2 regions of the Streptomyces sp. NPDC107538 genome follow, and region 1 is predicted to be linked to the other one. Evidence: riboswitches for the same ligand, from Rfam matches in the RefSeq annotation. Region 1 holds a riboswitch; the other holds the start of a gene.
The links. A riboswitch is a leader RNA that binds a small molecule or an ion and turns the genes downstream of it on or off. The one in region 1 is predicted to bind glycine.
Positions count from the first base shown of each region.

Region 2: linked by a shared signal. The riboswitch ahead of gcvT (glycine cleavage system aminomethyltransferase GcvT) and the one ahead of gcvP (aminomethyl-transferring glycine dehydrogenase) in region 1 are both predicted to bind glycine.

Region 1 covers NZ_JBVKAY010000019.1:138,564-142,866, reverse strand. Annotated here, with positions in the region: gene ACZ7MG_RS39560 (DNA polymerase IV) at 1-713, shown strand, start outside; gene ACZ7MG_RS39555 (PRC-barrel domain-containing protein) at 856-1,224, opposite strand; glycine riboswitch at 1,349-1,445, shown strand; gene gcvP (aminomethyl-transferring glycine dehydrogenase) at 1,618-4,303, shown strand, end outside.
Region 2 covers NZ_JBVKAY010000020.1:60,668-64,970, reverse strand. Annotated here, with positions in the region: gene glyA (serine hydroxymethyltransferase) at 1-1,009, opposite strand, end outside; gene gcvH (glycine cleavage system protein GcvH) at 1,039-1,416, opposite strand; gene gcvT (glycine cleavage system aminomethyltransferase GcvT) at 1,536-2,666, opposite strand; glycine riboswitch at 2,705-2,811, opposite strand; glycine riboswitch at 2,812-2,910, opposite strand; gene ACZ7MG_RS39855 (AAA family ATPase) at 3,107-3,775, shown strand; gene ACZ7MG_RS39850 (enhanced serine sensitivity protein SseB) at 3,858-4,303, shown strand, end outside.

The DNA of each region.
Region 1 (4,303 bases):
AGGCGGGGGAGGACGAGGCCGTACGGCTGCTGGGGAAGGCCCATGGGCACGGGCTGTACGCGATGGCGCTGGCGCGGGACGACCGGGCGGTGGTGGCCGAGCGGGACACGAAGTCGGTGTCGGTGGAGGACACGTACGACGTGGACATCCACGACCGGGTGCGGGTGCGGATGGAGGTGCAGCGGCTCGCGGACCGGTGTGTGCGCAGGTTGCGGGAGGCCGGGCTGTCGGGGCGGACGATCGTGCTGAAGGTGCGGCGCTACGACTTCTCGACGCTGACCCGGTCCGAGACCCTGCGGGGGCCCACGGACGATCCCGCGGTGGTGCGGGAGGCCGCCGGGCGGTTGCTGGAGTCCGTGGACACGACGGGTGGGGTGCGGTTGCTCGGGGTGGGGGTCAGTGGGCTCGCCGACTACACGCAGGAGGACCTGTTCGCGCAGGCGGCGGGGGAGCCGGAGTTCGTGGAGGAGGAGGCGGTGGCCGCGGAGGTGCCTGTGGCGGAGATGAGCGCGGGGGCCGAGCGGCAGTGGCGGGCCGGGCATGACGTGCGGCATGTCGAGTACGGGCACGGGTGGGTGCAGGGGAGTGGGCTGGGGCGGGTGACCGTGCGGTTCGAGAGGCCGGACGACTTGGGGCCCGGGCGTGTACGGACCTTCCGGACCGATGACCCGGGGCTGGAGCCGGCGGAGCCGTTGCCGTTGGTGCGGGGCTGAGGCCGCCGGGGTCGGGGGGTGGGGGTGGGGGTGACGAGGGTGGTCGGCTGCGGGTGTGTGGGGGTTCTCGCGCAGTTCCCCGCGCCCCTGAAAAACACGGTCCTGCGGGCCGGAGGCGTCGGGGCCAGCCTCGATTTTCGGGTCAGGCGTCGTCCTGGCCTGCCACGTGGCCGAAGTCGTGGTCCACGGGTGGGGGCGGGGCTATGTCGAGGCCGTAGTGGTGGTAGAGCTGGAGTTCTTGTTCGGGGGAGAGGTGGCGGCCCACGCCGAAGTCGGGGGCGTCCTTGATGAGGGCGCGGTCGAAGGGGACGTGGAGGGTGCCTTCGACGAGTTCGCTGGGCTCCAGGGGGACGAAGGCGTCGCGGCCGAAGAGGCCCATGCGTATCGCGGCCCACTCGGGGACGCCGGTCGCGTCGTCGAGGTAGACCTCGTCCACGGTGCCGATCTTGCTGCCTTTGCGGTCGAACGCCTTGCGGCCGATCAGATTGCGCGGATCGATGTCGGTCTGCACGGGCCCTCCATGTGGTCGCAAAGGGGTGGCGCATCGTGTCTCATCCCTACGAAAAGCCACATCGGGGGCGGCGGCCACTCGAAGACCCGTGCGTCGACCGCGCTGATACGCTGGCAGCGGCTGTCGACCCCGTGCGGGAGAGTCCTCCGGACACCATCCGGAGGCGCCGAAGGAGCAACTCCTCCCCGGAATCTCTCAGGCTCACGTACCGCACGGACGAGGTCACTCTGGAAAGCAGAGCGGGTGTCACGGCTTCCGCTCTCACCGACGGTGAAAGCCGGTCCGTACCTGGACCGGTGAAGCTCTCAGGTCGAGATGACAGAGGGGGAGGCCGTTCGGGCACCTGTGCCGTGGTGCCCCTCGAAGGTCGTGTCAGACCAGGAGGCCTCCGTAATGACCGCCCATCGCATTCCGCTCTCCGAACTCGAACAGGGAATCCCCTTCGAGCGGCGCCACATCGGCCCCGACGTCGAGGCCCGGGCCAAGATGCTCGCGCATGTCGGGTACGGCTCGCTCGACGAGCTGACGGCGGCCGCGGTCCCGGATGTGATCAAGAACGCCGAGGCGCTGGATCTGCCGGGCGCGCGCACCGAGGCCGAGGTCCTCGCCGAGCTGCGTTCGCTCGCGGACCGCAACCAGGTGCTGGGTTCCATGATCGGGCTCGGGTACTACGGGACGTTCACACCGCCCGTCATCCTGCGCAACGTGATGGAGAACCCGGCCTGGTACACCGCCTACACGCCGTACCAGCCCGAGATCTCCCAGGGACGGCTGGAGGCGCTGCTCAACTTCCAGACCGTCGTCGCCGAGCTGACCGGGCTGCCCACCTCCGGGGCCTCGCTGCTGGACGAGGGGACCGCCGCCGCCGAGGCCATGGCGTTGTCCCGGCGCATGGGGAAGAACAAGAAGGGGCTGTTCCTCGTCGACGCGGACGCGCTGCCGCAGACGATCGCCGTGATCGAGACCCGTGCCGAGCCGACCGGCGTCGAGGTCGTCGTGGCCGACCTCAGCCAGGGGATTCCGGCCGAGATCGCCTCCCGTGAGATCAACGGGGTGCTGCTGCAGTACCCGGGCGCCTCCGGTGTCGTACGTGATCTGAAGCCGGTCGTCGAGCAGGCGCACGAGCTCGGTGCGCTCGTCACCGTCGCCGCCGATCTGCTGGCCCTGACGCTGCTGGTCTCGCCCGGTGAGCTGGGGGCCGACATCGCGGTGGGGACGACGCAGCGGTTCGGTGTGCCGATGGGCTTCGGCGGGCCGCACGCGGGCTACATGGCCGTACAGGAGAAGTTCGCGCGCAGCCTGCCCGGGCGGCTCGTGGGCGTCTCCGTGGACGCGGACGGGCACAAGGCGTACCGGCTCGCCCTGCAGACGCGGGAGCAGCACATCCGCCGGGAGAAGGCGACCAGCAACATCTGTACGGCACAGGTGCTGCTCGCCGTGATGGCCGGGATGTACGCCGTCTACCACGGACCCGAGGGGCTGCGGACCATCGCCCGGCGTACGCACCGCTACGCCACGGTGCTCGCCGCGGGGCTCACCGCCGGTGGGATCGAGGTCGTACACGGGGCGTACTTCGACACGCTCACCGTGCGGGTGCCGGGACGGGCCGGTGAGGTCGTGGCCGCCGCCCGCGAACATGGCGTGAACCTGCACCTGGTGGACGCCGACCTGGTGTCGATCTCCTGCGACGAGACCACCACCCGGGCCCAGCTGGGCGCCGTATGGACCGCGTTCGGGGTGGAGGGGGACGTCGAGGCCCTCGACGCCGCGGCCGAGGACACGCTGCCCGAGGGGCTGCTGAGGTCGGACGACTACCTCACGCACCCGGTGTTCCACGAGTACCGCTCCGAGACCGCGATGCTGCGCTATCTGCGCCGGCTCGCCGACCGGGACTACGCGCTGGACCGGGGCATGATCCCGCTGGGCTCCTGCACGATGAAGCTCAACGCGACCACCGAGATGGAGCCGGTGACCTGGCCGGAGTTCGGGCAGCTGCACCCGTTCGCGCCCGCCGGGCAGGCGCAGGGGTATCTGACGCTCATCCGGGAGCTGGAGGAGCGGCTCGCGGAGGCCACCGGGTACGACAAGGTGTCGTTGCAGCCGAACGCGGGCTCGCAGGGTGAGCTGGCCGGGCTGCTGGCCGTACGTGGTTACCACCGGGCCAACGGGGACGAGCAGCGGGTCGTGTGCCTCATCCCGTCCTCCGCGCACGGCACCAACGCCGCGAGCGCCGTAATGGCAGGCATGAAGGTCGTCGTCGTGAAGACCGCCGAGGACGGTGAGATCGACGTCGAGGATCTGCGGGCGAAGATCGAGCAGTACCGCGACGAGTTGTCCGTGCTGATGATCACCTACCCGTCCACGCACGGGGTGTTCGAGGAGCATGTGGCCGACATCTGCGCGCAGGTGCACGACGCGGGCGGTCAGGTGTACGTCGACGGCGCCAACCTCAACGCGCTGGTGGGGCTCGCCAAGCCGGGGCACTTCGGTGGTGACGTCTCGCACCTCAACCTGCACAAGACGTTCTGCATCCCGCACGGCGGGGGTGGGCCGGGCGTCGGTCCGGTGGGGGTGCGCGAGCACCTGGCGCCGTACCTGCCCAACCACCCGCTGCAGCCCGCGGCCGGTCCGGAGACGGGCGTGGGCCCGATCTCGGCGGCGCCCTGGGGGTCGGCGGGCATCCTGCCGATCTCCTGGGCGTACGTCCGGCTCATGGGCGGTGAGGGGCTCAAGCGGGCCACGCAGGTGGCGGTGCTCAGCGCCAACTACATCGCCAAGCGGCTGGAGCCGCACTACCCGGTGCTGTACACCGGCCCCGGCGGGCTCGTGGCGCACGAGTGCATCGTCGATCTGCGGCCGCTGGCCAAGTCGACCGGGGTGAGCGTCGACGACATCGCCAAGCGGCTGATCGACTACGGCTTCCACGCGCCGACGATGTCGTTCCCCGTGGCCGGGACGCTGATGATCGAGCCGACCGAGTCGGAGGACCTCGGCGAGCTGGACCGGTTCTGTGACGCGATGATCGCGATCCGCGCGGAGATCGAGAAGGTCGGCTCGGGCGAGTGGCCGGCGGACGACA
Region 2 (4,303 bases), on a different contig from region 1:
CGGCCTGCTGCCCGTCCAGCTCGGAGGCGCGCAGGTCGACCAGGATCAGATGCACGTCGGTACCGCCGGACAGCACGTCGACCCCGGCCTCGCGCGCGTCCGGAGCCGTCAGCCGCTCGGCGAGGATGCGGGCACCGTCGACCGTACGCCGCTGCCGCTCCTTGAACTCCTCGCTCGCCGCGACCTTGAAGGACACCGCCTTCGCCGCGATGACGTGCTCCAGCGGACCACCCTGGAAGCCGGGGAACACCGAGGAGTTGAGCTTCTTCGCGAACTCCTTCTTGGCGAGGATGATCCCGCCGCGGGGGCCGCCGAGCGTCTTGTGGGTCGTGGAGGTGACGACATCGGCGTACGGCACCGGGTTCGGGTGCAGCCCGGCCGCGACCAGACCGGCGAAGTGCGCCATGTCCACCCACAGACGGGCGCCGACCTCGTCGGCGATCCGCCGGAACTCCGCGAAGTCCAGCTGACGCGGGTACGCCGACCAGCCCGCGATGATCACCTTCGGCCGGTGCTCCTTGGCGAGCTTCTCCAGCTCGGCCATGTCCACCAGCCCGGTGGCGGTGTCGACGTGGTACGCGACCACGTCGAACTGCTTGCCGGAGAAGTTCAGCCGCATCCCGTGGGTCAGGTGCCCGCCGTGGGCGAGGTCCAGCCCGAGGATCGTGTCGCCGGGCTGGGCCAGCGCGAACAGCGCGGCCTGGTTGGCGGAGGCCCCCGAGTGCGGCTGGACGTTGGCGTACTCGGCGCCGAACAGATCCTTCACCCGGTCGATGGCGATCTGCTCGGTGACGTCGACGTGCTCGCAGCCGCCGTAGTAGCGGCGGCCCGGGTAGCCCTCGGCGTACTTGTTGGTGAGGACCGTGCCCTGGGCCTCCATCACCGCGACCGGAGCGAAGTTCTCCGAGGCGATCATCTCCAGGGTCGACTGCTGGCGGTTCAGCTCGGCGTCGACGGCGGCGGCGACCTCCGGATCCAGCTCGTGCAGGGGCGTGTTCAGAAGCGACATGCGTACGACCTCAGTACTCTCAAGTCTTCTCAGCCGGCGGTGTGGGCGACGTACTCGTCGGCGGAGAGCAGATCGTCCGGCTCCTCCGCGACACGTACCTTGAACAGCCAACCGCCCTCGAACGGGGCGGTGTTCACCAGCGACGGGTCGCTGACGACGTCCTCGTTGATCTCGGTGATCTCACCGGAGACCGGCGAGTACAGGTCGCTGACCGACTTCGTGGACTCCAGTTCGCCACAGGTCTCGCCCGCGGTCACCGTGGAGCCCACCTCGGGAAGCTGGGCGTAGACGACATCGCCGAGCGCGTTCGCCGCGAACTCCGTGATGCCGACCGTCGAGACGCCGTTCTCGGCGCCCGACAGCCACTCGTGCTCCTTGCTGTAGCGCAGCTGCTGGGGGTTGCTCATGGCCTGAATTCTCCTGTACGCGGGGGAGTGCTGATGAAGGGGGGACTGCTGAGACCGCTGATGAGCAGCGGAAAGGTGCGCGGGGTCACGCCCGGGGCGGACGACCTCGCGCCCAGTGTCTACTTCTGGCGCTTGTAGAACGGCAGCGCCACGACCTCGTACGGTTCGTGGCTGCCCCGGATGTCCACACCCACACCGGTGGTGCCCGGCGCGGCGTGCGTGGCGTCGACGTACGCCATGGCGATGGGCTTCCCCAGGGTCGGGGAGGGCGCCCCGGAGGTGACCTCTCCGACGACCTCGCCACCGGCGACGACCGGGTACCCGGCGCGCGGCACCCGGCGGCCCTCGGCGACGAGGCCGACGAGGACGCGCGGCGGGGCGGTCTCCGCCTTCTCGGCGGCCTCGGCCAGCGCCGTACGCCCGACGAAGTCGCCCTCCTTCTCGAACTTCACGACCCGCCCGAGCCCGGCGTCGAAGGGCGTCAGCGAGGTGGACAGCTCATGCCCGTACAGCGGCATCCCCGCCTCCAGGCGCAGCGTGTCCCGGCAGGACAGCCCGCAGGGCACCAGGCCGACGCCCTCGCCCGCCTTGGTCAGTGCCTGCCACAGCTCGACGGCGTGCTCCGGCTTCACGAACAGCTCGAAGCCGTCCTCGCCGGTGTACCCGGTGCGCGCGATCAGCGCCGGGACCCCGGCGACCGTGCCGGGCAGCCCCGCGTAGTACTTCAGGCCGTCGAGGTCGGCGTCGGTGAGGGACCTGAGGATCCCGGGTGACTCCGGGCCCTGGACGGCGAGCAGCGCGTACGCGTCGCGGTCGTCGCGCACCTCGGCGTCGAAGCCGGCGGAGCGCTCCACGAGCGCGTCCAGCACCACCTGGGCGTTGGAGGCGTTCGCGACGACCAGGTAGGTCGAGGAACCGGCCTCGGTGTCGTCCAGCCGGTAGAGGATCAGGTCGTCGAGGATGCCGCCGTCCTCGCGGCAGATCATGGTGTAGCGGGCCCGGCCGACGCCGACGCTCCCGATGTTCCCCACGAGGGCGTGGTCCAAGAGGGCCGCGGCCCCCGGTCCGGTCACCGTGATCTCGCCCATGTGGGAGAGGTCGAAGAGTCCGGCCCGCGTACGGACGGCGATGTGCTCGTCGCGCTCGGAGCCGTAGCGCAGGGGCATGTCCCAGCCGGCGAAGTCGGTCATCGTCGCGCCGAGCGAGCGATGCAGGGCGTCGAGCGCGGTCAGGCGGGGTTCACTGCTCATCGGACGGTTGTCTCCCAAGGCATGACGGGCGAGGTCGATCCTCCCCATCTGTCATCGGAACCTGAGAGGTTCGCCATGACCGCGGGGGACATGACTTGCACCTTGGGTGGGGCCACCGGAGGGGCGGCCCGCTTTTCAGATGTGCCTCGCCCGCGCGGTAACGGGGCCTGAGAGATTCAAGGGAGGGACTTGCTCCTTCGGCGCCCCAGCGAAGTGCTGCTGGGAACTCTCCCGCGCGGATTCAAGCGGCCGGTATGCAGTTGGCGCGGACATCATCGCACGCATCGACGTGGGGCGGCAGGGGGAGCTTTCAAGGCAGACACGGCGGTCCGTAGCACTCTTGTGGCAATACGAGGACTGAACCAGGAGGGATCGGGCATTACCTTCTCTTTACAGTCTGTGGGGATGGGACCTCCATACCCCTGGGGAGGACGGTCACGGTGAACAGGACCACGGCGTATGCGACGACGTCGGGCATCGCGATGCCCAAGCAGCCCGTCGCACCGGTCGGTGAGGCGTGCGGCCCGTTCCCGAGGGCGGTCGTCCGGGACCTCAGGGAGCGTGCCGGGCGCAGCCCGCACGGACTGTCCTTCGGCCCGGAGGACCTGGTGGTGGTCACCGGGCTCCCCGGCAGCGGCAAGTCGACCCTGATGCGACGGGCCGTGCCCGGCGTCCGGATCGACTCCCAGGACACCCGCGACCGCTTCGACGCGCGCTTCGCCCGCCACCTGCCGTACGCGGCCTACCGGCCCTTCGTGCGCCTCGCGCACTACGCGGGGCTGCGGCGCGCTCTCCGCTCGGGGGAGGGCGTCGTCGTCCACGACTGCGGGGCGCAGGCGTGGGTCCGCAGCTGGCTCGCGCGCGAGGCCCGCCGGCGCGGCGGCACCCTGCACCTGCTGCTGCTGGACGTCACGCCCGGGGAGGCGCGGGACGGACAGCGGGAGCGCGGGCGGGGGGTGTCACGGTACGCGTTCGCCCGGCACCGGGGTGCGATGACCCGGCTGCTGCGGGCCGTGGAGAAGGGGAGGCTGCCCCAGGGGTGCGGGGCCGCGGTGATCATCGACCGTGCCGCCGCGGACGTCCTGAAGCGGATCGACTTCGTGGGGTGAGCCCTGGAGGGGCGCGCTCCCGGGCCGGAAGCAATTAAGGTGCAGCTACAACAGCATCACGGAGCAAAGCGGTAGGCAGCAGATGGACTTCCCGGCGGACTTTCCGGCACAGGCGTATCCCCATGGGCACGGCGGGTGGCCCGGCAACGAGCTGGAGGAGGTGCTGTCCGCCTCGCTCGGGGTGCCCCAGGCCGGGGCCCGGATCGTGGAGGTGCTGGCCCGCAGCTTCGTCTGGGTGCCGCTGCCGGAGGGCGGCGGGCCGCGGAGCGGTCAGCTGGACCTGCCGACCATGGAGTTCGACGGGCAGGCGTACGTACCGGTCTTCAGCTCCGAGGAGCAGTTCCGCCAGGTCGTCGGCAACCACATGTCGTACACGATCGCCCCGGCCGTTGAGTTCGCGCGCGGGCTGCCCCCGCAGATCGGCCTCGCCCTCAACCCGGACGGTGTCGTGGGCATCCCGCTGCCGCCGCCTGCCGTGGCCGAACTGTGCCGGGCCGGGCGCACCCCGCTCGACGGCTCGGCGAACGG